One region of the Rheinheimera sp. KL1 genome, then DNA from elsewhere that is predicted to be linked to it. Evidence: riboswitches for the same ligand, from Rfam matches in the RefSeq annotation. Region 1 holds a riboswitch; each other region holds the start of a gene.
What was found. Region 1 has a riboswitch for cyclic di-GMP ahead of WH43_RS01355 (OmpA family protein). Riboswitches for the same ligand answer to the same signal wherever they lie in the genome.
Positions count from the first base shown of each region.

Region 2: linked by a shared signal. The riboswitch ahead of WH43_RS06970 (hypothetical protein) and the one ahead of WH43_RS01355 (OmpA family protein) in region 1 are both predicted to bind cyclic di-GMP.
Region 3: linked by a shared signal. The riboswitch ahead of WH43_RS06645 (DUF3718 domain-containing protein) and the one ahead of WH43_RS01355 (OmpA family protein) in region 1 are both predicted to bind cyclic di-GMP.

Region 1 is NZ_LAMX01000004.1:23,701-34,150, forward strand. It holds gene WH43_RS01325 (FliI/YscN family ATPase) at 1-376, opposite strand, end outside; gene WH43_RS01330 (FliH/SctL family protein) at 369-1,010, opposite strand; gene WH43_RS01335 (FliG C-terminal domain-containing protein) at 1,012-2,031, opposite strand; gene fliF (flagellar basal-body MS-ring/collar protein FliF) at 2,012-3,754, opposite strand; gene fliE (flagellar hook-basal body complex protein FliE) at 3,767-4,084, opposite strand; gene WH43_RS01350 (sigma-54-dependent transcriptional regulator) at 4,104-5,417, opposite strand; gene WH43_RS01355 (OmpA family protein) at 5,435-6,271, opposite strand; cyclic di-GMP riboswitch class I at 6,466-6,554, opposite strand; gene flhA (flagellar biosynthesis protein FlhA) at 6,886-8,958, opposite strand; gene flhB (flagellar biosynthesis protein FlhB) at 8,955-10,109, opposite strand; gene fliR (flagellar biosynthetic protein FliR) at 10,124-10,450, opposite strand, start outside.
Region 2 is NZ_LAMX01000013.1:134,369-144,818, reverse strand. It holds gene WH43_RS20425 (hypothetical protein) at 537-662, opposite strand; gene WH43_RS06985 (hypothetical protein) at 665-931, opposite strand; gene dusA (tRNA dihydrouridine(20/20a) synthase DusA) at 1,115-2,116, opposite strand; gene WH43_RS06975 (glycosyltransferase family 32 protein) at 2,238-3,062, opposite strand; gene WH43_RS06970 (hypothetical protein) at 3,346-4,764, opposite strand; cyclic di-GMP riboswitch class I at 4,940-5,034, opposite strand; gene WH43_RS06965 (transcriptional repressor) at 5,419-5,868, shown strand; gene WH43_RS06960 (chemotaxis protein CheX) at 6,047-6,511, shown strand; gene alr (alanine racemase) at 6,567-7,643, opposite strand; gene dnaB (replicative DNA helicase) at 7,643-9,034, opposite strand; gene rplI (50S ribosomal protein L9) at 9,215-9,667, opposite strand; gene rpsR (30S ribosomal protein S18) at 9,707-9,934, opposite strand; gene priB (primosomal replication protein N) at 9,945-10,250, opposite strand; gene rpsF (30S ribosomal protein S6) at 10,258-10,450, opposite strand, start outside.
Region 3 is NZ_LAMX01000013.1:67,880-78,329, reverse strand. It holds gene ftsY (signal recognition particle-docking protein FtsY) at 1-414, opposite strand, end outside; gene rsmD (16S rRNA (guanine(966)-N(2))-methyltransferase RsmD) at 499-1,095, shown strand; gene WH43_RS06645 (DUF3718 domain-containing protein) at 1,148-1,516, opposite strand; cyclic di-GMP riboswitch class I at 1,686-1,769, opposite strand; gene WH43_RS06640 (YjaG family protein) at 1,877-2,509, opposite strand; gene WH43_RS06635 (DUF2721 domain-containing protein) at 2,672-3,070, shown strand; gene WH43_RS06630 (DUF3833 domain-containing protein) at 3,067-3,639, opposite strand; gene WH43_RS06625 (response regulator) at 3,745-4,389, opposite strand; gene WH43_RS06620 (sensor histidine kinase) at 4,386-5,519, opposite strand; gene WH43_RS06615 (DUF2306 domain-containing protein) at 5,675-6,424, shown strand; gene WH43_RS06610 (RNA polymerase sigma factor) at 6,581-7,144, shown strand; gene WH43_RS06605 (hypothetical protein) at 7,119-7,745, shown strand; gene WH43_RS06600 (hypothetical protein) at 7,766-8,686, shown strand; gene WH43_RS06595 (2OG-Fe(II) oxygenase) at 8,800-9,426, shown strand; gene WH43_RS06590 (TonB-dependent receptor domain-containing protein) at 10,090-10,450, shown strand, end outside.

The DNA.
Region 1 (10,450 bases):
GATCGCCGGTTTTGATGGCAGGCTTACCATCAAGCGGGCCCATTAAACCGTCCAGTACCCGACCTAATAATTCGGTGGAAACCAGCAACTGACTGGCTGTTGCGACAGTGCGGACCCGGGCGCCAGCCCTTAAGCCATCTACTGCAGTTAATGGCATTAAAAACGCCTGATCGGTATCAAAACCTACCACTTCAGCGTCAAACCACTGACCATCTTCGCTTTCAATCTGACAGCGCTGACCTAAGGTAAAACTGTGACCTGCGGCGGATAAGATCATGCCGTTGACGCGCAACAAACGGCCATAACTATGCACCCAGTCCGGTGGCTGAATTTGCGCTCTGGCCAGACTCAGGCTGTCGCTGAATGACTTACGCATCTTCGCCCAACAACTGCCGACGCACAGGTACCATGGCTTGTTCTAAACGCTGCTGAAAATCCAGCTGATGCAATTGCTGACGACCATTAAACTGCACCCGGCCTGAGGGCAAGGCGGCATCAAACTGCAACGGGATCTGCTGAATATGGCGGATACCGTTAAAAAGCGACGCATCGGCCTGAGACAACTGGATCGAGACTAAAGGATCCGTTGCGCCCAGTTGTGGCAACAACTGATCAATCGCCAGTTGTAACAGAGACGGCTGCAACACCAGTTCAGTCTGCAACACTGTGCTGGCCAGTTGCTGTACCAGCAATAACAATTCCTGTCCCAACTGTTGCTCTTTATGTTGGAGCTGCTGATTAAATTGTTCGGTGAGGAAATCCAAAGCCCGCTGTTGCTTTTGCTTCAGTTCGTTTTGCTGTTTTTCCAGCTCTTTTTGCCAGAACTGCTCTAGTTGCTGCTGACCCTCAGCCACACCACGCTGATAAGCTTCTTGCTCAGTCGCAGCCACACCAGCCTGGAAGCCCTGCTGATAAAACTGCTCGCTGAGTTGCTGCGCTGTAGCGCTGCCATCCTTGCGTTGTAACACGGGAAAGCGAAATTGTTGGTCCTGCTGCAGCACGGCGCTCATATCAACCTACCGTCTCTTCAGGATAGAGGCGATATTCCAGTCGCCCTGCAGCCATCATTTGTTTGACTATAGTCATGATCTCAGCACGGGCCGCTTCGACTTTACGCACAGGCTGAGGTTTCATCGTCTCAATTTGCTGACGGTAGACCTGCGCCAGACGTTTGGGCAACACAGCCAGAATACTTTCGGTCAGCGCCACATCGGCGCCTTTGAGTGCGGTGACCCAAAGCTCGTCCGGTATATCGGTCAGCAACTGATTCAACACATCTTCGCTTTGGCGACTTAAGCTGTAGAAGTCATACATTTTGTCTTCAATAGCTCCGGCCATCGCCAGGTCGTGCATTTTTAATAAATCCATTACCTCAGCTTTATTGCCGCTGTACCTGTTCATAATGTCAGCCACTTGCTGCACACCATTAATACGGGCACCAACCTGTTCGCCAACATACTCAATACAACGTTCCAGCGTGTACCGTAAATCTTCGATCACGTGCTCGCTGACTTCACGCATATTGGCAATGCGGAACAAAATATCGTCGTGTTTTTGCGCCGGAAATAAACCTAAAATAGTGCTGGCCTGCTCGGCTGGTAAAAAGGCCAGAATCAGCGCCTGCATCTGAATATGTTCCTGCTCCATAAAACGCACCAAAAGCTCAGCAGGTACCCATTCCAGACGACGTACATCATCAGCCAAAGCGCCACCGTAAATATCATCCAGCATGCCACGGGCTAATTTGCGGCCTACAGCTTTATCCAAAGCCCGTTCCAGATAGACACGGGACGCGCCGCTGACACCACTCTCGGTGCGGTACTGGTCAAAAAAATCGGTCAGAATAGTAGCAACATCGTCCTGAGTCACATTGGCAATTTTGGCCATACGCTCCGACAAAGCACGCACTTCATTACGGCCTAACTTCTTGATGATACAGGCTGCGTTTTCCTCGCCCATACTCAGCAGCAGGATAGCGGCTCTGTCCAGATCCGAGATTTGTTTACTTTGTTCAGCTCTTAACGGATTCAATGCTGACTCCTCGTTCAATCCAGTATTTGATCACTGCGGTCACCCGGTCCGACTCACGGTTGGCTAGTAATTGCAGATGGTTGATTTGCTGGGCAAATTCAGAGCCCACTTCAGGCAAATGAATACTGTGTTGCGGCCCTGTCGCCTGAGCATTCGGCAGAGCCGGATCGGCTTTGGCATCCAGTACGGCTGGCCCTGTCGCCAAGTCCGCATTTTCCATTTGAGCCTGGTCCTGTGCACCAGCTATGCCCTGAAATCCAGTAGCATTGTGTTGTTCTTTGTTTTTACGGCTGACTAAATGATTGACCAAAGGACGAACACCAAAAATCACCAGAGCCAGGCCAATAATAGCGCCGATCAGATAACGCAAATATTCTTTCATTTCAGGCATCTGCCACCAGGCCATGCCTTCCATTTGAGTTGCAGCATCGCTGGGGACAAAACTGAAACTGGTGATATTGAACTGATCACCCCGTTCAGCCTGATGGCCGGTCGCGGTTTTGATCATTTCGCCTAACTGAGCTAAACGCTCTGGAGTCCAGGGTGTTGCACCTGCAGCAGCTTCATTCACCAGCACGGACACACTTTGACTGCGCACCCGGCCTATTTCATAACGGGTATGGGTAATGGCTTTGCCGGTATCAAATTCACGGCGCATTTCATTACGTTGTGAGGTACGTTCATTGTTTTCAGCTGGCGCAACTGCACCTGGCTGTGCTGGTACAGGCGGCTGGTTGGCTAAAGAACCAGGAATACCCATCGCCAGCTGGTCGAGCATCGAATCGGTTTTACTGTTTTCACTTTTTAACACGCCTTCTTTATCCAGCGCTTCACGGGTTTCTTCCACCACGTTAAAGTCGACATCAGCCGACACCTGAATACGGTAATTGCCGTCGCCTAAAATAGGCAACAACATAATAGAAGCCCGCTCTTCGACGGAACGTTCCACTTTTTCAATAAAGGCGAGTTTTTTGTCGGTTTCTTTACCGACCGGAGTTTCATCATACAGATCGCCGCTGACTAACTTACCGCGTTGATCCACAACAGAAATATTGCGGCTATCCAAACCTGGAATGCTGCCGGCAACCAGGCTGACAATAGCTTCGACTTGTTCAGATTTGAGGTTATAACCAGGAGCTAAATCCACCATCACAGAAGCTGCAGATTTTTCTTCCTGCCGGCCAACAAACAAATTCCGTTTCGGAATAGCTAAATGCACCCGGGCATTACGCACCCCATCCATAGTAATAATGGTGCGGGCCAGTTCACCTTCTAAAGCGTGCTGGTACTGCATCGACTCCATAAACTGACTGGTGCCCATGGTGACTTTGTCCTGCATTGCAGACAAACCTTCAGGCATAGCCGCTTTAATACCACGGGCTGCCAGCGTAATGCGGGCATCGGCTAAACGTTCCTGTGGCACCATAATATTGCCGCTGTCGGTATCGATACGAAATGGAAACTGCTCTTTATCCAGAATTTCCACTATCCCGGCTTTATCGTAATGCTCCTGATTACCATACAAAGGCACAAAATTCTTTGCTGAAGTCCAGAGGATCACCACTATAGTGGCGGCAACTAAAGTCGCCAGCAAAGCAATGGATGCCAGGCTTTTATCGCCATTAGGTAACCAGTTTATTTTGCTGGATAAGTTAATCACTTTTTCCCGTAGCCTATTGTCTGAAGCCGCCACAGGCAGAGCTTTTGCCAATTCAGTTTTCATTTAAAACCCGCCTTACAGAGACATACGCATGATGTCATCGACACCATTCATCACTTTGTTGCGGATTTGCAACAACATCGAAAAACTTAAATCTGCTTTTTGGCTGGCAACCATAGCGCCTACCACATCATCACTACGGCCCGCATCGACCGCCGCCATCATTTCTGACGACAGATTTTGCTGCGCATTGATAGAGCGTAACGCTGAAGCAAAATCACCGGACAACAAACTGTCGTTTTGTGCAGGCATCACCTGCTCATTGCTGGCAATTTGCTGCAATTGGTCAAACTGGCTGAGTAACACATTTTGGGTATTTAACGGGGAAATCATAGCTAATCCTTCCTGCTGCTTAAGCTATTGCATCAATATCGACACCATGCTCACGCATAGCGGCCAGTTTGTAACGTAAGGCTCTGGTGCTTACACCCAAAGCCTCTGCAGCCCGGGTTCTGTGACCATTAAATTGGTTCAGTACACCCAGGATGTAATCAAATTCGGCATTCTTCTTGTTGAGTTTCAGATGGTTAATGCTGGCTGATTCTGGAGCTGTCACTGCTGGCAGAGGCAAGTTCAGGTCAATGGCCTGGACTTCAATACCACGTGCCATCACCAAAGCACGCTGTACTACGTTTTCCAGCTCCCGCACATTGCCTGGCCAGCTGTATTGGCACAGTGCTGCTTTGGCTTCTTTGCTCAGCACATATTTGCCATCGGCATACTTCTGTACAAAAAATTCAGCCAGCGGAATAATGTCGTCTTTGCGTTCGCGTAACGCTGGCCAGCTCAGTGGTAATACGTCCAGCCGATAAAATAAGTCCTGACGGAACAAGCCCTGGTCTACCAACTGACGCAAGTCTTTGTTACTGGCCGCTATCACACGCACATCCAGCTTAATTTTACTGTTGCTGCCTAAACGTTCTAATTCACGCTCCTGCAATACCCGCAGTAATTTGGCTTGTAATGGAAGTGGTAATTCAGAAATCTCATCCAGTAGTAAAGTGCCGCCATTGGCGGATTCAAACTTACCAATTTGCTGACTGACGGCACCGGTAAAGGCACCTTTGTTGTAACCAAACAACATGGCTTCGAGCATATTGTCGGGAATTGCAGCACAGTTCACTGCGACATAGGCCTGATCACGACGCGCTGACACATTGTGGATATAACGGGCCAAACGCTCTTTACCTGTGCCCGACTCACCATGTAGCAGCACTGTTGCGTCAGTTTGCGCAGCGCGATTGGCCAGTTGCAACACCTGCCGACTCCCTAGCGATACAGCCACTAAGTCTTTTAAGCCGCGGCTGATCGAAGATGCATTGCGGATGGTGTTTTGTAACTGCTGCTGGTTAAAAGGCTTCAGCAGATAATCAATAGCGCCGTAGTTCAGGCTTTCTGCTGCCACTGCATGTTGATCTTTTTCCACCAGCACTATGATTTGGCAAGAGGGGTACTGCTTCTTCAACAGCACCATTAAGTCTTTTGTACGTATCTCGGCCAGTTCCGCAGCCATCACTACGATATCCGGTTGATGCAAAGAGCAAGAGTTCAGCACGGCACTCAGATCTGCGGCGTGATTTAACTGAAAACCTTCAGCTTTGACACAAAGCATCAGGTCCTGTCCCGGCCGGCATTGTTCAATCCAAAGTAAATGTTTCATGTTCATGGGTTCACTCTTGTCTTTCAGCTTTGAGTACGGATCAAACGGACCAGTACTCTCCTGTTGTGCGATTGTGTTTTGTTACCAGCAGCCGCGGGATATCTGTTGCCGTGGGCACGGATTTCCAGTTTGTTTTTGCTGACACCAAATTCAATTAAATGTGACGCGACTTCGTCGGCGCGTTCTTCAGACATCACTCTGTTGGCGATGCTGCTTCCCATATCGTCGGTATATCCGTCTATCAGTACTTTTTTTACTGCTTTGTCTTGCTGAATATAAAGTGCCAGGGTTTTCAGGTAAGCCGCGTCATCAGCCGAAGGCTGGCGTTCATTCAGCGGAAAAAATAGTTGGAATTCGCGGGCCTGAGCCCAGGACAAAGGTAATAAAGCGTCAATACAGCTTTGGAATTTTGCGAGGGCTGAAGTGGATTTGATATTAGGCACTGTCAGGGTGATTTCCTGACCTGGCAGATCCAGCATCAGTTGTAGCCAATACCCCTGCTGTAACTGCTGCATCACAACAGGCACCTGCTCAATAAAACGGGCTACTTTGGCATTAATAAAAGTGGGGGAAAATTGTACCGCAGGCGCAACCTGCTCAGGTTGCCAGCCAGCAGTGACTACATGGCCCTGCACATCCTGTAACTCGAGATGCGCGGCATGCATAGTCAGTTGCATTTCAATAGCACGGGCAGGCTCTTTACTAAAAGCCAGAGTACCCATAGCGCCCAGATCTTGCTCCATCCGGCACTGAAACTGATCTCCGCTGATACGCCACTCTGATTGATCCATAGCGGGCGTGTACTGCGGAGCAGTAGCTACAGCCGATGTTAGCCAAAGACCTAACAAAGAAATAATCACAGGTTCATCCTTTTAAACCGCCCAACCGCAATCGACAAAAACGTCAACCACAAACAGTATTAAAAGGCAAAAAAAGCAGACAGGCATACAGCCAAATCCTGGACGGATCTGTGGTGTATCCACCTGAACAGGCAAAACCGAGGCTCGACCAGTATTGATCAACCTACAGGTTCACCTTTTGGGTGACCGCTTGCTAATGCAACCCCGCTATCGTAGATCCTTTTGGATCCTTAGACCGGAGGCTTTGCGTCCTGACCTTTAGGCCAGTTTGCCTTTTAATTTCTAAGCTTGTTAGAAAAATGAGGTTCTGAACAAAAATGAACTCTCACTTAATACTCTACAATAAACAAAAAAAAACTGGCTGCAAGCTTTATTTTATGGCGTTCAATCATTTAGTCAAAAAATAGCCATAAAGCTGCATCTGGTTTTATTGTAAAAGCATGTCAAAAAAATATTTACAGTTCAATAACATACGAATTCTAACTATAGTACATGACCTTTTGGTGACAAAATCAGACCTTAGTCTGAATTCAGGCTGAATTGCGTTCAGATCCCGATTTCAAGCGACGAACGGATCAACACCAGATCCTTTTTTGTTGTTATTTGGTCTCCTTTTATCCCAAAGTACCTAACACATTGACCCGAATTTGCTCTGGAATTTCGTTATAAGACAACACTACCAGCGAGCCTTGGGTAAAAGTACGGGCATAACGCGCCAGTAAAGGCCGCAATTGTGGTAAAACTACCAACACTGGCTGATAACCCTGTTGCTGCATTTGCTCTTTCACCTGCGGCATAGCACGCTGAAATTGGCTGAGTAAATTAGGCGCCACAGGGAAACTATCCAGCGCCACCTTACCTGCCTGCATCGCCTGATTTAACGCACTTTGTAAGGTTTGCTCCAGCTTTTCATCCAGACTATAAGCCGCCAGCTCTTCCCTCTCTCCCAACACTTGTTTTACCAGCACTCGTTGCAGCGCACAGCGCACATCACTGGTCAGTAAGATCGGATCTTTGGTCACTTCAGCACTATCCACCAAAGCTGTGGCTATGGTCACCACATCGCCTAAACTGACCTGCTCCTTGAGCAACAAACGATAGACTTTAAGTTGCAGATTAGGGGTTAAGGCCTTTTCCAAACTCTCAGCCAGAGTAGGAGCCACTTGAGCCAGACGCTTATTAAATTGCTTAATATCCTCAAATAAAAATAAATCAGCCAGATTCTCTTTGATCACTTTGCCAACATGAGTAGCAATGACGGTAGCGGCATCCACTACTGAATAGCCTAAATTTAACGCTTTGGCTTTTTGCTCTGGTTCAATCCAAACCGCTTCTAAGCCATAGGCCGGATCAACAGTTAACTCGCCGTCCATCTGACCGTAAATATCACCTGTATTCAGAGCCAGCAGCTTTTGTGGTTGCAATTTACCCGATACCAGCGGCACTCCCGCCAGTTTAATCCGATACTCCTGAGGATTTTGTTTTAAGCTGTCGCGCACCCGCACTTCAGGCAATAAAAAGCCGGATTGCTCTGATAAGGTTTTACGTACACCTCTTAAGGTTTGTAATAAAGTTTCACCCTGCTCTTTATCGGCCAGATAGACCAGGCGGAAGCCCAGCTCGACGGAGACCCGATCGATAAAAGGCAAATCTTCCCAGACCAGAGCCGCAGGTTCCTGACTGATTTTTTCGGTCAGTGCTTCAACTTCAGTGTAACTGCGGCCATCCGCTTTTTGCTGCAGGCGCCAGGCGGCAAAATATAAAGGCGCAGCAAAAATTAAAAAGGCGGCTGTTGGCATACCTGGCACTAAACCCAGCACTGTCATAATCAAAGCCGCGGTCAGCAAAACCCGGGGGGAGGCCAATAACTGTCGGCCCACTTCGTCCGACATTTCACCTTCGTCATTCATCCGGGTGACAATAATAGCGGCAGCAACGGACATCAGTAATGAAGGTACCTGTGCGACTAAACCATCACCTATAGTCAATAAGGCAAAACGCTGGAATGACTCGCCTAAGCTCAGTTGGTGCATAAATACGCCTATGGCCACACCACCTAACAGGTTAATCACTAATATGACTAAACCTGCTATTGCATCACCACGAACAAATTTAGAAGCTCCATCCATAGAGCCATAAAAGTCCGCTTCTTTGGCTATGGTTTGACGACGTTCTTTGGCTTGCTCCGGTGCTATTAATCCGGCATTTAAGTCGGCGTCTATCGCCATTTGTTTACCAGGCATCGCATCCAGCGTAAAACGGGCCGCCACTTCAGAAATACGCTCGCCACCTTTGGTAATCACGACAAAGTTGATGATCATCAGAATGATAAAAACCACCATACCGACCACATAGTTGCCGCCTATCACCACTTCACCAAAAGACTGGATCACATTACCAGCCACATGAGTGCCTTCATGACCGTGTAACAACACCACCCGGGTGGACGCCACGTTCAGCGTCAAGCGCATTAAAGTCGCGACCAGCAACACAGTCGGAAACACAGAGAAATCCAGCGGTTTTTGGCTGGAGACTGCCACTAACAGTACGATGATCGACAGCACTATATTAAAAGTAAATAACGCATCCAGCAGCCAGGCCGGTAAAGGCAACACCACCATGGCCAAAATGGCCAGCAATAACACTGGAATTGCGGTGTAAGGTTGAGTTAAAGAACGCCAGTTCACAATGTACTTCCTCGCTCATTAGCCTGTTTCTGCAGGCTGGACGGAATAAAAATATCGGGAATAGGCGCAGGTTTTTGGCCTCGCCCCTGTTTATAAGCTTTGAGTTGCATCACATAAGTCAGTACATAAGCTACGGCTGTGTACAAACCTTTAGGCACTTCCTGATCAACACGGGTGGAGAAATAAATTGCCCGAGCCAGCGGTGGTAATTCAATGACTTCTAATTGATGAGTAGCCGCCAGCTCACGGATGCGCAGCGCCATTTGATCGACGCCTTTGGCCACCACATAAGGAGCTTTGGCTTTCTTCTCTGAGTATTTCAGCGCGACGGCGTAGTGAGTCGGGTTGGTAATAATCACATCAGCAGTCGGTACTCTGTCTTCAATACGTCTGCTCGCAATCTGGTACTGAATTTGTCGAATGCGGCCTTTAATTTCCGGGTTGCCGTCTGTGGATTTACGCTCGTCTTTCACTTCCTGTTTGGTCATTTTCAGCTTATTGGCCACTTTGAATTGCTGAAAAGGCACATCAATCACCGCCACAATCAGTAACACCAGCGCCAGCATCATCAGACTAAAGGACAACACTTCCAGGCCATCTTTGGCTGCTGTCGCCAGATCCATCCGCTGTAAAAACAACAAGCGGGTCGCCAAATGACTCATCAGGCCCCATAAACAGAACCCCAGCAATAAGACTTTTAAAATGGATTTGCAAAGCTCAACCAAACTTTCGCTGCCAAACATCCTGCCTAAACCGGCAATAGGATTCATATTGCTGAATTTAGGCCCAAGCAATTTACTGGAGAAAATCGCGCCTCCCGGCAAAATACCTGCGACCCAAGTGGCAATAAATAAAGTCAGCAGAAAAGGCAGGCTTGCACCCAGCATAGCAAGCAAGGCATCAGCGATAGCTCCTGTCATCAGATCACCTTGTTTCAGCGCATCTTTATCCAGTTGCCAGCTGCTTTGCACCAACTGATAAAACAGCTGCATAAACATATCTGCAAACCACAATAAAGCCGCACTGCCGAGCAACAGCAGCAGCGCCGTATTCAGCTCTTTTGAGCGGGCGACCTGCCCCTCCTCACGGGATTTCCTGAGCCGCTGCTCTGTGGGTTGTTCGGTTTTGTTCTGACCGGTATTTTCTGACATAACGACTTAGCCCCTCAGCTCATCACCAGTTGCATCACGCCCAGCACATGCTCGGCTAAGACAGAAAAGTGATTACCCATCTGACTTAAAGTCAAAAACACACAGACAAAGCCCAACAATAAGGTCATCGGAAAACCTAAAGAAAACAAATTCATACTCGGAGCAGAGCGACTGGCAATACCAAAAGTTAAGTTCACCAGCAGCATGGCAATAATAGCGGGCAAAGCGACCAGTAAAGCGGCACCAAACATCCAGCCAAATAAATTTATCAGTAGCATCAGATCCAACTGATACAAACTGGCACCAACAGGCCAGAGATTAAAACTGTCGACCATAATTTG
Region 2 (10,450 bases), on a different contig from region 1:
TACTATGCCAAACCATGCTAATACAACCATCAGTGCTACTATTTCCATTTTGACTCTCCTAACCTTTATTTGTGCTTTTGCTGGTACTCACCAACGCTTTGCTATTTAGACTTCGTCAGCTGCCCAGCTTGCAACAATACCGAACCAAGCTAATACAACCATCAGTGCTGCTATTTCCATTTTGACTCTCCTCAACCTTAGTTAGTGGTTTAATTCATCATCAGTTCATCTGTTGATATCTATACATTGCAGCTGTTGTGCCAATTTGAAAATAAATTTTAAACCATTGTTTTTAATGAACTTAATCAAATAAAAACAACAAAACCTTTATAGCTCAAATTTCATTCAAAACACGAAAGTAGTATTTTTGACCATTTTTTAGCTGATTTAAAAACAGCCTATTGAGACTAAACTCAGGCATGCAAATACAGCAGGATGACACTTCAGACAAGTTTGAAAATTGGTAGATCTAAAGGGATCGACAGATACAAACAGGAAAGCAGGAGAGGACGTAAAAAAGCAAAACCCGGTACTACTTAAAACCGGGTTGAAGAAGGAATATCGAAAGGCGGTAATAACCAATGCCAGATCACAGACACCAGGCCAACACTAACTACGGGTAATAAAAATAAACCCAACAACCCTAATGTTAAACTCAGCATCCCTAGTCCACCTTAGCTACTGCAATTACAGTCTCTTTTTCAGTTTCAGTGGTGGTCGCTAAAGTGGTTGCTAGTTCGGCCAGAGCTTTTTGGCTTTGCTCCAGAATAGCAACTTTTAACTCAGCCATTTGCTGGCTCATCAATTCGGCAGCTAACACACTAACGGCTTGTGTATTGACTGAAGGTAAGCTCAGTTCATTGGCTTGCGCTGCTGGAGTCACAGCAAAAGCTGCAGTGGTAACAAGGACTAATGTAGCAAGTGTTTTCATGGTCGTACTCCTTAATGAGTAGTGAAGTTCACTATGTCTATTTCAAGGTGCATGCCATACTGAAAAAATTTACTAAATCACTGATATTTAATGAATTAAATAAAATAAAAAGAATAATCAAAAAAATACACAAAGATTAAAAACAAAAAAGTGGTGAAATTCACCACTTTTTTGTTTTCGAAATTAAAGCTGCGGCACCTTTTTCAGTGCATCCAGCATCACTTGTGGACCACTGGTCGGTAAGTGGCCTATTTCACTTAAATGCCGGCGCCATAAGCGGGCACCAGGTACCCCCTGAAACAACCCAAGCATATGCCGTGCTATATGCCAGAAGCGTGCGCCTTGTGCCATCTGGCGTTCAATATAAGGCAACATCAGCTCAACCACCTGATGCGGCGTGGGCACCACGCGTGGGTTGTTATAAATAGCTGCATCAATTTGTGCCAATATCAAAGGGTTAGCATAGGCTTCACGTCCAACCATAACCCCATCTACGTGCTGCAAATGGGTTAAACAGTCAGCCAGCGTTTTCACACCACCATTGATGGAGATATCTAACTGCGGGAAATCTTTTTTCAGCTGATAGACTCTTTCATAATCCAGAGGCGGAATTTCGCGGTTCTCTTTGGGGCTTAAACCACTTAACCAGGCTTTACGCGCATGCACAATAAACTGGTTGCAGCCAGACTCGGCTATAGTGCCAACAAAGTCTACTAAAAACTGATAGCTGTCGTGATCATCAATACCGATACGACTTTTTACTGTGACAGGAATATCCACTACAGAGCGCATTTCGTTGATACAGGCCGCAACTAATTCAGGTTTGGCCATAAGACAAGCACCAAACATACCGTTTTGCACTCTGTCCGACGGACAACCTACGTTGATATTGATAGCGTCGTAACCCCGCTCCTGGCAAAGCTTAGCACTGTGTGCCATATCCTTTGGATCAGAGCCGCCCAGCTGCACAACCACAGGATGTTCTTCTTCATTAAAGGCCAGATAATCGCCCTGACCATAAATGATAGCGCCTGTAGTGACCATTTCGGTATAGAGCACAGCGTGCTGTGACAATAATCTGTGGAAATAACGGCAATGCCTATCAGTCCAGTCCAGCATAGGGGCAATGGAGAAACGGTGATCCATAATCACAGGCTTTGAGGGGGAATTAGTCGAACTTATCATAAAACGGCTGCCATCTGGTTAATCTGCTGTTTTCTTCGGCTCTAAATACAGAGTGTAGAAAAATCGCGCGAGTATACACCAGACAGCCCGGCATTTCAGCGTAAAGCGGAGTTTGTGGTGATCAGGGCTGAGATTTTAGCAATAACAAGCTATAACGCGAACTTAGCTCCAGCAAAGCTATTTTTCTCTCGCCTTGTTTTAACGGTAGCTCACCGCTACGGACTTTATTACGCTTCAAGCGCAGTAACTGATACCCTGCCAGATAAACCAGCAATTTCCGGCTGTATTCCTCAAACCAAGAACCATTGAAGTGGTGAATACTGAAGTTTTCTTTACCCGGTTCAGGTGTGCAGAAGTAATGACTAGGATAAATGAAAGCATCTTCGGTTAATTGATGGATCTGGTCACTCGCGTAGGGTTTACTCAAACTAAAACTTTGGGCAAATATATCACTGAACAACCCGGTATTCGGTGTTAAATCTTCAGAACCATCTGCTTTGTAAAAAGATTTGCTGTCATAAGCGCTTAGCAACTTTTCAACGACCGCATGACGGGGGGCTGCCCCAATCATTGCTGAGAGTGGCGCTACACGTCCTTTAAAATTCTCAAAACCAATGACAAATCCGTGATGACGAAATGGCTGCAGATCTGCAGTTAACTCTAAGTCGGTATCAAAATAAAATCCGCCCATTTCCCGGAGCGCATAAAGACGCAGGAAATCTGACACAAAAGCCCATTTTTTCGCTGCGAAAGCCTCTTGAGCATAACGATTATTTAAAGCAGCGAAACGCTCATTATTCCATTCGATAATTTCGTAATCTGGTAAAAACTTCTTCCAGCTGGCAATACAACGTAAAGCCAGTTCTGTTTTCGGGGCAGTACCTACCCAAACATAATGAATAATTTTTGGAATAACTTCTGGATTCATGGAGTGCTGTTCTAACATGCAAAGTTACTCATTAGTTTATGCTTATGCTCAAAGTTGACTGTAATCATTTGTTACTCTTTAGTTACAAGACGAAGTCAGGGGCGCGGCATATTAGTTGCTTTGGCGTAGGATAGCAAAGAATTAATTAACCATAAATTAACGACGAAAAATACAAATGAAAAAGAAGGTTTAAGCTAGTTTTCGCCTCGCAAATTTTCGTCTTCGATTCAGAGACTTAAAACAGCGAGGCGAGTCAGATAAATAGCAGACAGAGCGCAAAGCGACTCTGTCTGGCCAACCATTAGTTAGTACGATCTAAACCACCACTAATGATTCCAACTGAAACATCAGTGTTATTATTTAGATGGACAAACAACATTAAACGGTCTTTTTCCAAATCCTGGGCGGTAACGACACCTGAATATGAACCAGCCCCATCACAAGAGGTTAACTCTAGTGCAATGTCAGCGATAGAGTTTTCGTAGCCGGATACAGTACCGCTCACTACAGTACAATCCAATAACTTACCACTTAAACTACCATTATCAGCGATACTCAACTCACCCCAATTCCCCGTCACTGAGCTTAATAAAGATTGCTTTGGCACAGGTTGCAGATTGAAAAAAGATTCAGACATGTCCGTGTCGTACGTGATCTCACCTTCCACAGCCTGGCCCGTCAATTTCGGCACCATCAGTTTTAATGAAGCCTTCACAGCAGTTTTGACTGGCCAGGTAATACCTTGACCTGCCGCGTTCAAGGTAGTGACATCGACAGGTGTCTGATACTCAAAAAAGTATTTTCCACCATTGTTACCGCCTGAATAATAGACTTTGTTGCTTTTGGTAAATAAGATTTTGCCCGTAGTGTTGGCATAAAAGGCCGTATTTAACTTACCGGACAAAGCCAGTTGTTCCTGCTCAGATGCAACAGTATCTAACGAAGCGCTTACAGCCTTGTTACCGTTGTCTAAACCAAACCACTTCAGGTAAGTCACATCATTAAAGTTGTATGACCATAAGACACCTTCGTAGCTGCCCGCTTTGTCGCAGCTGCTATAAGTTAAGGTTGCTGCAAACACACCATTGGACTTCGCACTTAAAATGCCACTGATTTGACAGTTGTTTGCATCAACAGCACTGAGTGTGGTGTTGCCGTCAATTTGGACACTTCGAAAATCGGAGCTAATCCATTGACCATTCAACTTGCTAAGATCTGTAGTATTTTCAACTGGGTTAAATCTATTGCCATTGAGAAAGAAACTGTTACCCATAGACAAAGCCAAACCTGTCATTGAGCTAATCACTTTATCGCTATTGATAGTAAGCGTTGCATCAAACTGTCCTGAATTAACCATAGTTTGATCCGCGAGTTGATAGACAGCCGGAGCATCAACAATCTTATCAGCGACAACATAGTCTTTCACTTTGTCGACACGAGACCACATGGTGCCGTCAGTCTCAAAGCTGACGTAATACATAGTATCGTCGACAACAACAGCTTCGGAAATAGTGCCCTGATTCTCACGCACATAAGTGCCTGCGGAAAACTTGACTGTATTGGCAGCCGAAGGCTCGGGTGTAGGAACTGGAGCTGGGGCCGGAGTAGTTGAATTACCCTGTGATGCAGGTTCAGACGAGCCTCCACCGCCACCACATGCAACCAGTCCAGAAAAAGTGAAACCACAGATCACGCCGAGGGCTAACTTCCTTTTCAACATTGAAAAACTCCATACAAACAAAAAACCTGAGTACAACTGAGGACTGCACTCAAAGGCTATAAAATAACCACAACAACTTAGGGCTGTTGGCAAGAAGGGCAAAGATTCTGCAAAGAAACTTATAACTATAAAGAAGGAGGACCAGATACTTTAAATCAGAGGAAGCTGAGTGAGTACATGCAACCACTGCCATCATATACTTCATCAAAGAAGTAAGTAGACCAGCGGCTTTGCGTCCTGACCTTTCGGAACAGTTTGCCATTTGTGTTTTCACTTAGACTGATACAACAGACCATACAGCCTAAGAAAACGGCGACAATATATACAAACTTTTACACTTAAACAAACAAATTAATACAAAAAATCACTGTTAGATTACTTTTCAACCTTTTAAAGGCACAAAGAATAGGTCAGCCGCAGATAACGTCTTTATAAATCTATGCGCTTATTGCCTTGCGCTCCTCTAAAAACAGCTAGCTACGAAGTGAGACTCTCCGACGCCCTTGATAAAACGAAGAGACAAAGAATAAAAAAGAGGCTCTGGTACATATATGACTTAACTTCTGTTTTGTATCAGGAAATCCCAACTCAAAAGCTGGAGTGAACAAACTTCTGTGATAAACTGCCGCTATTGCTACGAGAGTGGGCTGAGTTATGTCGATTGAATCTTTGGTCACCAGAGCACGCCATATTTGTGATGTGAATGGCGCGCGTTTTACTACCATACGAGAAAAAGTATTCCGCTTATTGGCGGATACTCACGGTGGTATTGGTGCATATGAATTACTGGAACAGTTAAAAGCCAGTGAACCAGCGGCTAAACCAGCCACTATTTATCGGGCATTGGACTTTCTGACTGAGCAGGGGTTTATTCATAAAATTGAATCGACCAACGCATTTTTACTCTGTCATCACTTTGAGCAACATCATCCTGCTCAGCTGTTGATCTGCGATCAATGTGGTCATGTAGAGGAATTACATTCATCTCCGTTACAACAGGAACTTGTAAAATTAGCCTCTGAAAAAGGCTTTTTAATTCAAAGGCAAACTGTGGAAGCTCACGGCAGTTGCCAAAATTGTCTGAAAAAAGCGTCAAACGACTGAATCCGCTTGACGCCTTCTGGTCACACTGGCTATTTTAGTGACTAGAACAGCATAAAATTGTAAATAATTTAGAAAAATTCATACCAAAACAATAAGCTAGACTTGTGTTATAAAGCAGAGCCACCTAATCTTGAAGTTGGCAACGCAATCAGGTCCAGACTTCGAACAGGCTAATTAAATGAATGTTGAGTATGTAAATCCGTTTCTCTCTTCGTTAGTCAACGTGTTAGGTACCATGGCCAATACAAAAATTGTGCCCGGACAGCCACGATTAAAGAAAGATGAACAGGCTCGCGGTGAAGTATCAGGTTTGATTGGTATGATAGGCCCAACCACAAAAGGGTCGTTCTCAGTCACGTTTGAAGAATCTTTGGCGCTGGAAATCATGTCCAGAATGTTGGGTGAAAAACCTGACAGTATTAACGAAGAAGTTACGGACATGGTTGGCGAAATCACCAACATGGTGACTGGTGGGGCGAAACGTATTCTCGGCGAAAAAGGCCATGAATTCAGTATGGCGACTCCTGTTGTTGTGTCAGGTAAAGGCCACACTATTACCCACAAGACGACTGGTGCGAAAATTCTGATGCCTTTTGATTCAGACTTCGGCAAAGTGTTTATTGAAGTCAGCTTCGACGAATAATTAAGGGGTCAGATCACATTATTGGCCAGACTAATAATGTGATCTGACCCCAATTTCATTCCAGATACCGAAATTCGACTCTGCTGGTGATATTACAGAGCAACTCGTAAGGAATAGTCTGTACACGTTCAGCAATTTCCTCTACTGGTAAATCCGCTCCCCATAACAGCACTTCGTCACCAATCTGTACATCAGCCTTGCCAATATCGACTGTGGTCATATCCATAGAAACACGACCCACTATTGGATACCGCTCACCTTTAATCAGCACAGGGCAGCCATTGCTGGCTGCTCTTGGATAACCATCACCATAACCGACTGCCACCACAGCTAAACGGGTATCAGCGGGCGCTGTCCAGGTACCACCATAACCCACTTTGTCGCCTTGCTTCACGTCACGCACTGCAATCACGCTGCTGCTAAAGCTCATCACGGCTTTTAACTGATGGTGCTCTGCTCTGCCCAGCTCCATCGGCGAAACACCGTATAAAGCTAAACCAGGCCGGATCCAATGGCCATGGCTTTGTGGCCAAGCCAAAGTGCCTGCAGAATTGGCCAAACAAAGCTCACCAGCCAAACCTTCAACAGTGTTCATAAAGAGATCGATCTGCTGTTGGGTGCTATCAACCGCCAGCTCATCAGCGCTGGCAAAATGCGTCATCAACCGCATAGGCTGGATCACATTAGCACTTTGACACAACTGCTGATAGGCCTGCAGAAACTGCTCCGGCAATAAACCTAAACGGTGCATACCGCTGTCCATTTTTAGCCAGACATGGATAGGCGCATCGAGCTCTGCCGCCAGCAAAGCGTCAACCTGACTTGGATGATGCACCACCACCTGTAAGTTACTGGCAACCACTTGTGGCAATTCGTCCGCATGGAAAAAACCTTCCAGCAGCACTATAGGTTTGACGATGCCACCAGCGCGCAGCATCAAGGCTTCATCGATGCGGGCCACACCAAAAGCACTGGCGTCTTTGAGCTGTTCGGCCACTTTCAGTAAACCATGACCATAGGCGTTGGCTTTGAGTACCGCCAGTACTTTGCTGCTCGGAGCTGCAGCACGGACTTGTTTTAAATTATGCAATAAGGCCGCTAAATCAATACGGGCCTGTGGACGACGACTCATTAATACTCGTCCTCAAAACGTGCTGTTCCGGCATAGTTGTCAAAACGTGAATAGCGGCCATGGAAGGTCAGGCGAATACGACCTATAGGGCCGTTACGCTGTTTACCTATAATAACCTCAGCCGTGCCTTTATCCGGGCTATCGTCGTGATACACCTCATCACGGTAGATAAACATAATTAAGTCGGCATCCTGCTCAATAGAACCAGATTCCCTTAAGTCGGAGTTCACAGGGCGTTTGTCGGCTCGTTGTTCCAAACTACGGTTAAGCTGCGATAAGGCCACTACAGGCACTTTTAACTCTTTGGCTAAGGCTTTGAGTGAACGCGAAATTTCGGCGATTTCTAAAGTCCGGTTTTCCGATAAGCCAGGCACTGTCATCAGCTGCAGGTAGTCGACCATGATCATGCTCAGGCCACCATGCTCACGGGCCACCCGACGGGCACGGGAACGCACTTCAGTCGGTGTTAAGCCTGAAGCGTCATCGATATACATTTTGCCTTTGCTGTTCAGAAGTTCGATGGCGGAGGATAAACGCGCCCAATCTTCGTCATCCAGCTGGCCTGTCCGCACTTTGGTTTGGTCAATACGGCCTAAAGACGCCAGCATCCTCATCATAATTTGTTCGGACGGCATCTCTAAGCTGAAAATAAGCACAGGCTTGTCGCTGGTGATAGCGGCGTGTTCGCACAGGTTCATCGCAAAAGTGGTTTTACCCATAGAAGGACGAGCCGCTACGATGATCAGATCGGACGGCTGCATACCGTTGGTCATTTTATCCAGATCCATATACCCCGTAGAGACACCAGTTAAACCACCAGCGCTTGGGTTACGGAACAGCTCGTCTATTTTATCTATGGTTTTCGACAGAATGCTGTTGATAGGCTCAGGGCCTTCATTCGAGTTGGCGCGCTGCTCAGCGATTTTAAATACTTTAGTTTCAGCAAAATCTAATAGCTCAGCACTGTTGCGGCCTTGTGGGTCATAACCTGCATCGGCAATATCATGCGCCACTGCAATCATATCCCGCACTACGGCGCGCTCACGCACTATCTCGGCATAGGCCAGAATATTGGCTGCACTAGGGGTGTTTTTGGCAATCTCGCCTAAATACGCGAAACCACCGACGTCTGCTAGTTGCTGATTACGCTCTAAATCCTCAGAGACTGTGATTAAGTCGATCGGCTGGTTAGCTTCGGCGACACGAGACATGGCAGAAAATATAAAGCGGTGTGAACGTAAATAGAAGTCCTGCTCAACCACTTTTTCTGAGACTTTATCCCAGGCATCATTGTCCAGCATTAAACCGCCTAAGACGGATTGCTCTGCTTCAATGGAATGTGGCGGCATTTTTACCGCAGCGACTTGTTTATCTCTTTGCTTATTGTCCATAACACCAGAAGTTCTAGAAATTAGGTCACAGGCTGATAGCGCCTGTCAGGGAGCGATAGCCTACCATTAAAGCATGGTTGAGGGTTTGGAAAAATCAGTAACGCAGAATATTTTTAACGTAAAAACAGGATAAAAGCGGGAAGGGATTGGGCACACAAAACTGTGTGCCCAAAAGGCTGATTAAGCCTCAGCAACCACTACTACTTTGATAGTAGCTGTTACTTCTGCGTGTAACTGCAGTGCGATGTTGAATTCGCCAGTTTCACGGATAGTACCGTTAGGTAACTTCACTTCAGCTTTCGCTACTGCAACACCTGCAGCAGTGATAGCATCAGCAATATCACGTGTACCCACTGAACCGAACAACTTGCCTTCGTCACCCGCTTTAGAAGCTAAAGTCACTTCAGCCAGAGCAGCGATCTTCTCAGCACGAGCTTGAGAAGCAGCTAAAGTTTCAGCCAGTTTGGCTTCTAACTCAGCGCGACGCTGTTCGAATTTTTCGATGTTAGCTTTGGTCGCTGGAACTGCTTTTCCTTGTGGGAATAAGAAGTTACGAGCATAACCAGATTTAACAGTTACGTTGTCGCCTAAACCACCCAGGTTAGCGACTTTGTCCAACAGAATAATTTCCATTGTAATACCCTCTCTGTATACGGTTTAACCAGTCGCTGCTTAGCTGTGTGAATCGCTGTATGGTAACAAGGCCAGGTAGCGGGCGCGTTTGATAGCGCGAGCTAATTGACGTTGATACTTAGCGCTGGTACCAGTGATACGGCTTGGGACAATTTTGCCACTTTCAGTGACATAATTTTTTAACGTAGCTGTATCTTTGTAATCGATCTCAATCACGCCTTCTGCAGAGAAACGGCAGAATTTACGGCGACGGAAATAACGAGCCATGAAATTTCTCCTAACTTAATATTTCAATCTGTTGGGCATGCAACACCAGTTTAGACTGACCGCTGCGGCTCAGATGACGGTTTAAAAAACCTGACACCCGAACTTTGTTTCCCAGTTTCAAATTGTGAGTTTGTTGCGCTAACCCGGCTCCGGCACAGACTACTTGTAGCCTGACATAAGCCTGACGGTTAAAACCGGCTTCCTGCTGCACCGATTGGTGCTCAATCACTAAATAACTGTGAGGAATACCGGCCGGACTTTCGCTGTGGTCGACCTGACGGCAAATAGTGCCAGTCACGACCAGGCTATTGTCCATCTGCAAATTACTCGTCGTTTGCTACCAGCTCATCTGAATCACGAGGAGCACGGTCACGACGTTCTTCACGTACCTTAGCCATTGGTGATGGCTCAGTCACTGCAGTGTTAGTGCGCATGATCAGGTTACGCAATACAGCGTCGTTGAAGCGGAAGTTAGTTTCCAGCTCGTCAATTACTGCCTGTGGCGCTTCTACGTTC
Region 3 (10,450 bases), on a different contig from region 1:
CAGCTGTTTAATCAGCTTCTGACTGGTATCTACCCCAACATCGGCCATCAGCAACTGGGTTTCTAATTCTTCGTATAAATCTTCATCAATTTTTTTACCTAAAAACAGACTGGCTAAACCATTACCTAAATTCTGGCTGGTTTTAGTTAAACCTTGTTTTAAGCGGGCAAAAAAACCAGGTCGTTCCGCTGGCTGTGGCTGCAAGCCGCTGACTGGCGCTATAGCAGCCGCTGTTGCAGCTTCAGGCTTCACTTCTGCCATTTCTGCAGCAACCTGCTCCTTGGCAGGAGGAGGCAGTGTTTCGGGCTGACTTTCTGTCACCGGGATCTGCTGTTCTGCTGAGGAATCTGCCGTATCAGCCTCTGTTTTTTTACCAAAACCAAGCCAGGAGAAGAGTTTATTTTGCTTTGTCATAAAGGTCGCTGCCAGAAGATCCGAAAACTAAGGTAAAATTGGCTCATATAGTATCATCTTTAAGATGCAGGACAAAAATACTCAATGAAAACAGCAAAGGGGCGCAGTACTGCTCCGACACATCAGGGGCCTGGCTTTGTCAGGCTGATCAGTGGCAAATGGAAAGGTCGGCGTTTACCCGTCCTGGATGCACAAGGGTTAAGACCAACCTCAGACAGAGTCAAAGAAACGCTGTTCAACTGGTTAATGCAGGATGTCGCTGGCAGCACTGTGCTGGACTGTTTTGCCGGTAGCGGCAGTTTGGGGTTAGAAGCTTTATCGCGCTATGCTGATTTTGTGCTCTTACTGGAAAAAGATGCCAAAGCAGCCACCTTATTGAAACAACATCTGAACACTCTGGGCAGCGATCAAGCCGAAGTTCTGCAAACAGATACCTTGCTGTGGTTGCAAAAGCCGGCACAGCGTCAGTTTGATCTGGTTTTTATTGACCCGCCCTTTCGGCAAAATATGGCTCTAGCTTGCTGCAAAGCTTTGGCAGAACAAGGCTGGCTCAAGTCAGGGGCTCTGGTTTATCTGGAAACAGAAAAAGAATTGGCTATGGATCAACTGCCCGCAGATTGGGTGTTAATAAAAGAAAAGGTAGCAGGGCAACTGGCTTACAGGCTCTGGCAACAACCTTAAAGCCGAAAGCAGAAAAGGCGCCATCAGGCGCCTTTTCTGTATGCAAATTCGATTAGCTGGCGCTACGTGCTTTGATCGCTTCCAGAATAGGAGAAGAAGCGAAACCATTGCTCGTTGCCCACTCGATATCACCTGATTGAGCAACCTGGCTGCCTGGTAACTGCTTGATAATAAATTCAGCAGTATCCGCCGCATTGTGTTTGATAGCATGACGCACTAAAGGTAAGCCGTTACAAACGATACCGTCATAAATGCTTTTTAAACGCAAACGGTTATCTGATAAAGCTTTACGCAGGTTGTTTTTGTTGTTATCAGCTACGTATGCGCAAATAGACTGAACCATTTGGTCATTAGCTGAAGCAGTTGGTGCAACAAATTGAGCGGCGGCGATAGCGATTAAAGCAACAAATTTAAATTTCATAACAAGCTCCGGTGTTGGCTAACACTGATCCATCGATCAGGCTGATTGGTCTGTGTAAACAGGCTGAAACTTCAACAACAGCGTGATGCTGTTATTTATCAGCGAACACGAAAGGAGGAGCTTTGATACCAGCGAACTGGTTTAGATGCGTCCTACGTAATCATCGGATTACGGCAGCCCAGCCATCATAGGTTACCCCTTAGATCTGAAGCTTTGCGTGTACTCCCTTTCGGGAGACTTGCCTTTCGAGCGCGCGCATTTTAAGCAGTGAGTGAACTTTATGCAAGAGAAATTTAAAGGCATCTGCACAAAGTTAAAGTATTGACTGTAAAAGAACTATTTATACAGACAGCAAGACTTTTAGCCGTCTGAGTTTTGAATATCAGGAACAAGCTCCATGCCCAGATTGCTCAAACCTTGTTCACGCACCCACGCCTTCAGCATTTGTACTTGCTCACGCTGAAAACCATCAGTTAAAGGGGTGACTAACTCGATGAGTTCTGCCAGACAATCCATTTCATACTCCATCAGTTCATGATCACGCACCCACTTTTTCAATTCAGCTTCGGTCGTGATATCGATGTCTTCGGCCTGATATTCAATGAGACGTGCAACTGAAGCCTGAGAAATTTTGGCGACGTTAACAAACTCGGTTGCATCCTGCGACAGAATACCATTGAGCATCGAATCCAGTGCTGTAGCTGTATCAATAGCAGGATAGACACCAAACATATCAAACTGACTCTGGTCCGGAGTCGCTAATTCTAACTCGTTGCATAAACGCTCAAAGTTTATTTTCACCTTTTTAACGAACAACCATTCCCACACCAGGTTAAGAATATCGCGACACAACTTCGTATCACCAAAACCTGTGACTTCACTAAAGAGCTGATAATTAGGCAACATACGTTCCAGCAAGGTCGCAGCTATAGCGGCTTGCTGATAAAAGCCCAGTTCACGCATCTTTTGGAAGTTGTTTGCTTTTTGTTTCATGGTTGGTCCATTCCGGTCTGACAGCTGTGGCTGCGCATCATACACAAGCACAGGCTGACAGAAAACACTGTTATTTTTATTCAGTCTACTATCGGCACAGTGCTAATGCGAATATGATCGCAAACTGAGTCAGTCTCTCTTTTTATGAATACAGGTGATTTTATGTCGATGACCATGACCACCCCCGCTTTATTGTTTCCGGCGATTTCTTTGTTGTTACTGGCCTATACCAACAGGTTTTTAGTGCTGGCTCAGCTTATTCGTCAACTGAATACCCGCGAAGGTGGACAAGTGCGTGATCTTGCAAAACGGCAAATAGAGAATCTACGGCAGCGGATGTTTTTAATACGATCGATGCAGCGCTGGGGAGTCATCAGTTTTGTACTTTGTACCTTGTCGATGTTTTTTCTGTTTATGCAATGGGGCTTAGCGGGCCAAATAGCTTTTGGCACCAGCCTCGCCAGTCTGATGTTGAGCTTACTGGTGTCTTTGTATGAAATTCAGATTTCCTGCAATGCGATAAAAATAGAGCTGGAAAGCATGGAGCAAGAGCAGGTTTAACCTGCTCTTAACGTCGCCAGTTGCTGCTCTAACGCGCTGCAATCTGCAGTAGCATCCTGCTGCTGAATAGATAAAATAATTTCACCGACTGGCAAACCAAACTTATATAAAGTCGACTGATTCATCAGTTGTTTGGGTGTAACCAGATAAAGCCAGTCTTCCACTTTAACCTCTATCACGCCATCGCCGTCCGGGATTTGCAATACATATTCCCAATACAAGCTATTACCTGCCTGTTGGCCTTTTGCCTGCCCGGTGACATCTGCAGCTGAACCTGTCACTTTTCCTTCATTGTCCACCGCAAGTTGCCAAATGCGCTGCTCAACTCTGCCATCACTGAACTGGAACAACTCAAATAGAGTTCCTTTATTGCCTTGCCATTGGCCACAAAGCTGAGCTTCAAAGCGCACGCTTTGTTTACCTTGCCAGTTTTTGACCACACCATAAGCGTTCAGTGAACCATTAAAGTAGTCGGGCAGATTAAAAATCGGAGTTTGTTGTTGATAATCCTGAACCTGATGGCTACATCCCCACAACAACAGAGGGGCAAACAAAGCAATAAAACGCATAACTGAAACTCCTGGCATGATATGAAACTGTATACGCATGCTTTGCGACTCTGGCTCAGTCTTATCGCATAGCAAAGGAATAGTCCGGTGTGGAATAAAACCGATTTAATGGATCAACCCAAGCTCTAAGGCTAACAGCACAGCTCTGGTTCTGTCACGAACGCCTAATTTAGCCAGAATGCTGGAGATCTGATTTTTTATAGTGCCTTCTGATTTGTAAAGCGCACTGGCAATCTCTTTATTGGCATAACCAGAGGCCATCAGTTGCAAAATTTGCAGCTCTTTTTCTGATAATTCTTCAATTGCAGCCGGACGGGGAAAATGACTGACCGGGCTCAGACCAGACAATAAACGTTCGGTAATAGTGCTTTGAAAGCAGGTGCCGCCTTGCTGCAGCGTTTGAATGGCTGAAACTAAGCTGTCCAGAGAGACATCTTTGAGTAAATAACCTTTAGCCCCAAGCTGAATGCTCTTTAATACCAGATCATGTTCTTCAAAAGTAGTCAGGATAAGCACAGGAGTTTTTAGTTGCTGCTGCTTTAATAACTCCAACGTAGCTACTCCATCCACTTTGGGCATAGACAAATCGAGTAAAATCACATCTGGCTGATGCTGTTGCACCAGCTCCACCACAGTGGAGCCATCCTGAGCTTCTGCGACCACTTCCACTACACCAGATAGCTGTAATAAACTTTTTATGCCTTGGCGGATCAGCATTTGATCGTCAACCAGCATTACTCGTAACGTCATAAAGGCAATCCTGCAGGTAAAGTCAGCTGTAATTGAAAATGACTATCTTTGACCAGCCATTGTAAAGTTCCGGCGCAAGAGGCAACCCGCTCTTTCATGCCTGTTAAACCATTGCCGGGTTTCCAGTCTGAGGCGACTTTGCCATTGTCATAGATCACTAACTGAACAAAGTGCCCAGCAGGCGTTACTGACAAATAGAACTCACTGGCATGACTGTGTCTTAGCGTATTGGTCAGGGCTTCGCGCACTATTAATAGCAACTGCTGCGCTACTTTTACATCGGCCAGTTCCACATCCACAGGGCAATCCCAGTGAACTTTCACTCCTGGAACATCTGTCAACAAAGTCTCTAACGCTTGATAAACGGAAAAATGCTGCTGCTCTCTTAATGCACTGACAGCTTCACGCACATCGGACAGCAGCAGTTTAGCAATCTGATGGCATTGCTCCACTTTAGTTTTCGCTTCACCTTGCGTTAAATGGCCAGCGACCTGCAAATTAATAGTTAAAGCCGTTAAATGATGCCCCAATACGTCATGTAAATCCCGCGCAATCCGGGTTCGCTCCTGCTGTTGTGATGCCATCATCAATAAATCCTGAGTGGCCAACAAGTGCTGATGAGTTTGCTGTAATTCTTGTTTAGCTTTTTGTTCGGAGCGGGCCTGATGTTTCATCAGCAAAGCAAAAAAGTGAAAGCTGCTGAATAACAGCCCTGTGATCCACATGGAGCGCTGTTCCAGTGCTGCATCCACGCCATACCACATCGCCAACAGAGCAAGCGTTATCAGTACAGCAGTCCGCATCGAAACCAGATAAGGCAACACTGAGACCCAGATAATGCTCAGAATAGCCAGATAATCCAGCGGTAGCATCCAGTTCAGTGCCAAGGCTGACAAAAGCTGCAGTATGTAACAAATTAAGGCAGAAGGAGCCAGGGGCTCATTGCGCTCGTCACTGCGGGTAACCCAATAAAAGCAAGCACCATTGAGAGCAAACAAAGGCACAACCCAGGGCCATAACGGCCAGAGTGTGTCATTAGGCCACATCAGCCAAAGACTGAGCATAAAGACCAAAAACCAGGTCAGTAACCCAGCCAATACATCCCATGCTATTGAGTTTTTAAGTTTCATTTGGTTGAACTGATTTACAGGTCTCAGTTTTGCAGTATGCCTGATTTCAAAAATGGCTCAATAGGCCAAAAGTCATAGTGAAAAATCCTGACTTCTGGCACCTGCGAAAACACAGCTGAAGCTTTAGTCTGGCGGCATCTGATTAAGGGAGAATAATGATGTTTATGCTGCATAGCCTGTTATTAAAATTTCATATCCTGCTGGGTGTGATTGCGCTTTTACTATTCTGGTTGCCTATGTTTAGCCGCAAAGGTAGCGCATTGCATCGCCGATTAGGTCGTTATTATGCCTATCTGATGAAAGCTGTGGCTTTGAGTGGTCTGGTGATGACTTGCATGGTCTGGTTTGACCCAATAGAAATTAAAGGCGCAGGCTTGATGGTTGATGGCCAGATCCCACAGCGCAAATTAGAATTTTTGATGCTGATTAATCTGTTTTTGTTTTTACTCAGCCTGCTGAGCTGGGTCACTATCCGTCATGCGACAGGCAGCCTGTTATGCAAACAAAACCGCGAGCCATTAAAACACTGGAGTTATCAGGCTCCCGTCTGGTTATTGGTCGTAGTAGCTCCTTATGCAGCATGGCAAGGTTTTCAGTTTAGTATGCCACTGGTGATGGTCTTTGCCGGCATATCATTAGTCACCTGCTTTAGCATCCTGAGTTATTTACACACGAAGACAGTCACACCCAATCGTTGGCTGATAGAACATGCCTCAGCCATGATAGGTTCTGGTATAGCCGCCTACACCGCATTTTTTGCCTTTGGCGGGCGCGCTTTATTTGCAGAGTTATTAACAGGCCACTGGATGATGTTGCCCTGGCTGCTGCCCAGCTTGATTGGTGTGCCAGCGACTATCTGGTTTAAACGCCGCTTAGCACAGCCGTTAAGAAACTCAGCGCCATAGCCTGAAAGAGCCAAGGAGAATTTCATCAGAAATTCTCCTTTATATTTATATACTTAAAAATATTTCTTAAATATTCCTGCTTTTTTGTCAAATCAGGCAAACTATTTTCAATGCCTATACGACTTATCATCAATACAACTTCACAACAGACTAAAAGTGTTTAAACGCAGCGACGAGAGCTTAATAGAAAAAGCCATAGGCGGCGATGCCAAAGCCTGGCAACAATTGGTGTCGAGATATCAGGCGCCCCTGTATTATTTTGGCCTGCGTTTATTGGGCTCACCCGACGACGCCCGCGATTTATTGCAGGATGTATTGATTGTACTGTGCCGAAATCTTGCGCAGTACAGAGGCGACAGCTCGTTTAAAAGCTGGTTGTTTGGCATCGCCAACTACAGAGCTATGGATATGCTCCGCAAGCGTAAAACAACCACAGAGTTTACCGAAGAGCACGATTTTTACGATGATGAAGCACCGAGTTTTGAGCAACAACTCTATGGTCAGCATACGCAGCGACTGGTGCAGCAACAGTTACGATCCTTGCCGCCAGAACAACGTCTGGTTGTAGAGCTGAGGTTTTATCAACAGTTTACTTTTGACGAAATTGCCGATCAGCTGGCGCTGTCGAGTAATACCATCAAATCCAGATTTTACGCGGCCTTAGATAAACTGCGTACGCAGTTGGAGTTAGCAAATGTCGAACAGTCAGCAAATTTTTGAAGCCTGGCTGGCCGGAAAAATAACGGCCAGCGAATGCGAACAGCAACTGGATCCGCAGAGTGAATGGCTTGAGCGTTTTCATACAGCACAGATAGTACAGCGTCAGGCGAAAGCACCTTTTTTTGCCCCAGTGCCAGAGATCGACACCATGTCCATCTTTGCACAGCAATGGCAGCGACCAGCCAAAAGCAGCAACTGGTGGCCCAAATTAAGCGTGGCATTTTCGGTGCTGGCGCTCGTGGTCAGCTTGTCTCCGCTGGAGCTGCAAATGCAGGACAGCGGTCTGACCTTAAGCTGGCGCGGCGGACAACAAATGCAACAGCAGCAACTGGAAACGCTGTTAGCCAGCTATCGTAAGGAGCAACAGGATTATCTTCAGACCCAGTTGCAGAATACGCAGCAGCAACAGGCGTCACAGCTGATTTTGCTGAAGGATTACTTAACCGAACAACAAACCAAAGAAAGGCGTACCGACATGCTGGAACTGGTGGAATACCTCAATCAGCAACGTCAATCAGACTGGCACTACTGGCAGGAAAATTATCAGCCAAGCCAGGCCAGACTAGAACTTGGCGCGTCACCGAACACTCAGAACAGATAACCTAGTGGAGTAACAGCATCATGAAGACATTCAGTAAAGTCTCTTTGTTAGCAGGCCTTATCATCGCAAGCCATAGTTTTGCCGCCACAGAGGTGAATGCAAAACTCGGCCAGAACCTGAAAATTATGCAGGATATACTGCAAAGTTCATTAGGCGGCCAGGAGCATTCCAGCATAGGCAGGGTCCAGCACAGCTATTTGTACGGACAAGGCGTAGCCTTCCGGGTAGACAGTAACAGCGGCTGGTTACGACATTTTGTTATGCCTCCAATGCCTCCTGTAGCGCCGGCTGCGCCTGGGGCTGCGGTGGCTGTTTCAGCCAATATTGCAAACTCCATTAGCATTTCGGAAAACGGCAACAGCTTTAGCTTTAATTTTGATGAAGAAGCTATGGATGCCATGGTGGAGTCGGCTGAAGCCTGGGCAGAGCAAATACAAGATCAGAATGAAAAGCTGCGGGATTTGCGGGAAGAGCGCCGGGATATAGAGCGAGACTTGCGCGATTATGAACGGGAAAAACGGGATATCGAATTCTCTTCTAAAGTCAGCAAACTCGATGCTGAGCAACAAAAGAAACTAAAAGAAATTAACCAGAAGTCCGAGCAATTAAAAACACAGTTAGCAGATTTACAAAAGACACTGTCTGCTGAAGAAGCTTTATACAACAAACAAAAGGCAGAGCAGGAGAAACTGGCGAAGCAGCGTCAGACTGAATTGGTGACTAAAGTAGGTCAGGTATTCAGTGCGACCTTGTGTGATTATGGCGCCAGTTTAAGAGACTTAATAGAACAGGAATTTGTCTCTTTTCAACTCAGCTTGTCAGGCCGTGACAATGCCAGGGATCACTACTGGGTAGTGAAAAAGTCCGATATTAACCAATGTGTTACTGGCAAAATTGACGCACCGGCCCTGCTGAAAAAAGCCAGCTACTATCAGTATTAATCTCTCTTTACTCAAGACAATACAGCACACTCCCGCTGTGTTGTCTTGACAGTGGTTCAGCTTCTGGCGTACAAAGCCGCAATTTCAACCTGCAACAAAGCGGAACAGTTGTGATGCACTACCAATGGCCTACCTTAACAAACTGGCTGGAACAGATAGCACAACCCTTTTATCAGCAGGGTTATGTGGTGCTGGAGCAGGCTATACCGGCAGATTTATGCTGGAGCCTGTATCAGGATGTACAACACCAACAGCTAACCGCAGCCGGAGTCGGACGCCAGGGGCAACATCAGCTTAATCAACAAATAAGGCGCGATCACACCGCCTGGCTTAGCCAGGATAACCCAGTGCAGCAGCAGTATTTACAATTGATGGCCCAGCTGCAACAAGATATGAATCAACGCTGTTTTTTAGGGCTGATCGATTTCGAAGCGCACTACGCCCGTTATCAACAGGGTGATTTTTATCAAAAACATCTGGATGCTTTTGTTGGTCGTTCGAACCGGGTACTCTCCAGCGTTTGTTACCTGAATACTGTCGATCAAGGTGGTGAGCTGCTGATCTACAACGAGCAGGATCAGTTGGTAACCCAAGTTCAGCCGAAAGCCGGTACTTTAGTGATCTTTGAAAGTTGCCGTTTTCCGCATGAAGTTTTACCTGCAACACAAAGCCGTTACAGCATAGCCGGCTGGTTCAGACAGAACAGCAGTATTCAGGGCCGGGTTGACCCGCAACAGTAACTCTTATAAACCATACAATGCAGATCGTGATTTATCGTTCTGTGAGTGGGCGGCGCAATGGCTTTCGCTGGTATTTGTTAGTCCAGTGATTCGACTGACTAGTTTTCACGCCTCAGTTGCATTCTATTTTGCCAGAGCCCCCCTTCTCTTATGGTCGCCATGGCGACAAAAAATATCCTCCGAATCATTACAGTTGGAGTTTTAACTCTCAACCTCAGATCCAGGCGAAAAATTTCGTCATCTCAGTCAGAAATTAGCATTCTTTTTTTTACCACAGTAAGCGCTCTGAACTCTAAAATTTTTTGTCAAAAAAACATCAATGAATACAAAAATAAATTTACATTAAAAAATGTTCAAAAGCCTTAATCTGCTTAGCTTCCAAGGCCAACCAACAAGTAAAAAAAAGACGAAACAACGACATTTTCAGTTGAAGGAGTTTTTTTAGAAGATGAGTGCGCTTATCGCAAAAATTTGTGTCGGTACAACAATCATTTCATTTAGTTCAATAAATTTAATTGACCCTGTTAAAAAATACGATTACTATTCGGTCGGTGTCTTTAAAAAATCATTTTTTTGGCACAGTTTGTAACCATAATAATCAGCATAACCAGGGTTGATTCTTGTAAAAATAAAAATCACCGATGAGTGATTCAGGGAGAGAACATGTTTACCAATAATAAGTTGTCAAAAGCAGTCAGTATTGCAATTGCTTTTGGTGCAAGTGCGTTAAGCAGCAACATCGTAATGGCCCAAGAAGCCGGCGCGGATAAGATCGAACGAGTTTCAGTAACTGGCTCTCGTATTAAAAGAACAGATCTTGAAACTGCCAGCCCAGTTTCAGTATTTGATATTAAAGATATAGCGAACTCAGGCTCAGTCACAGTAGCAGAATTCCTTCGTACTAATGCTTCAACTGGCGGTTTTAACGAATCTCAGGGTTTAAACCAGGCAGGTGGTGCATCTTCTGTTGGTGTCAAAGGCCTGAGTCCTGAATACACACTGATCCTGTTAAACGGACGTCGTG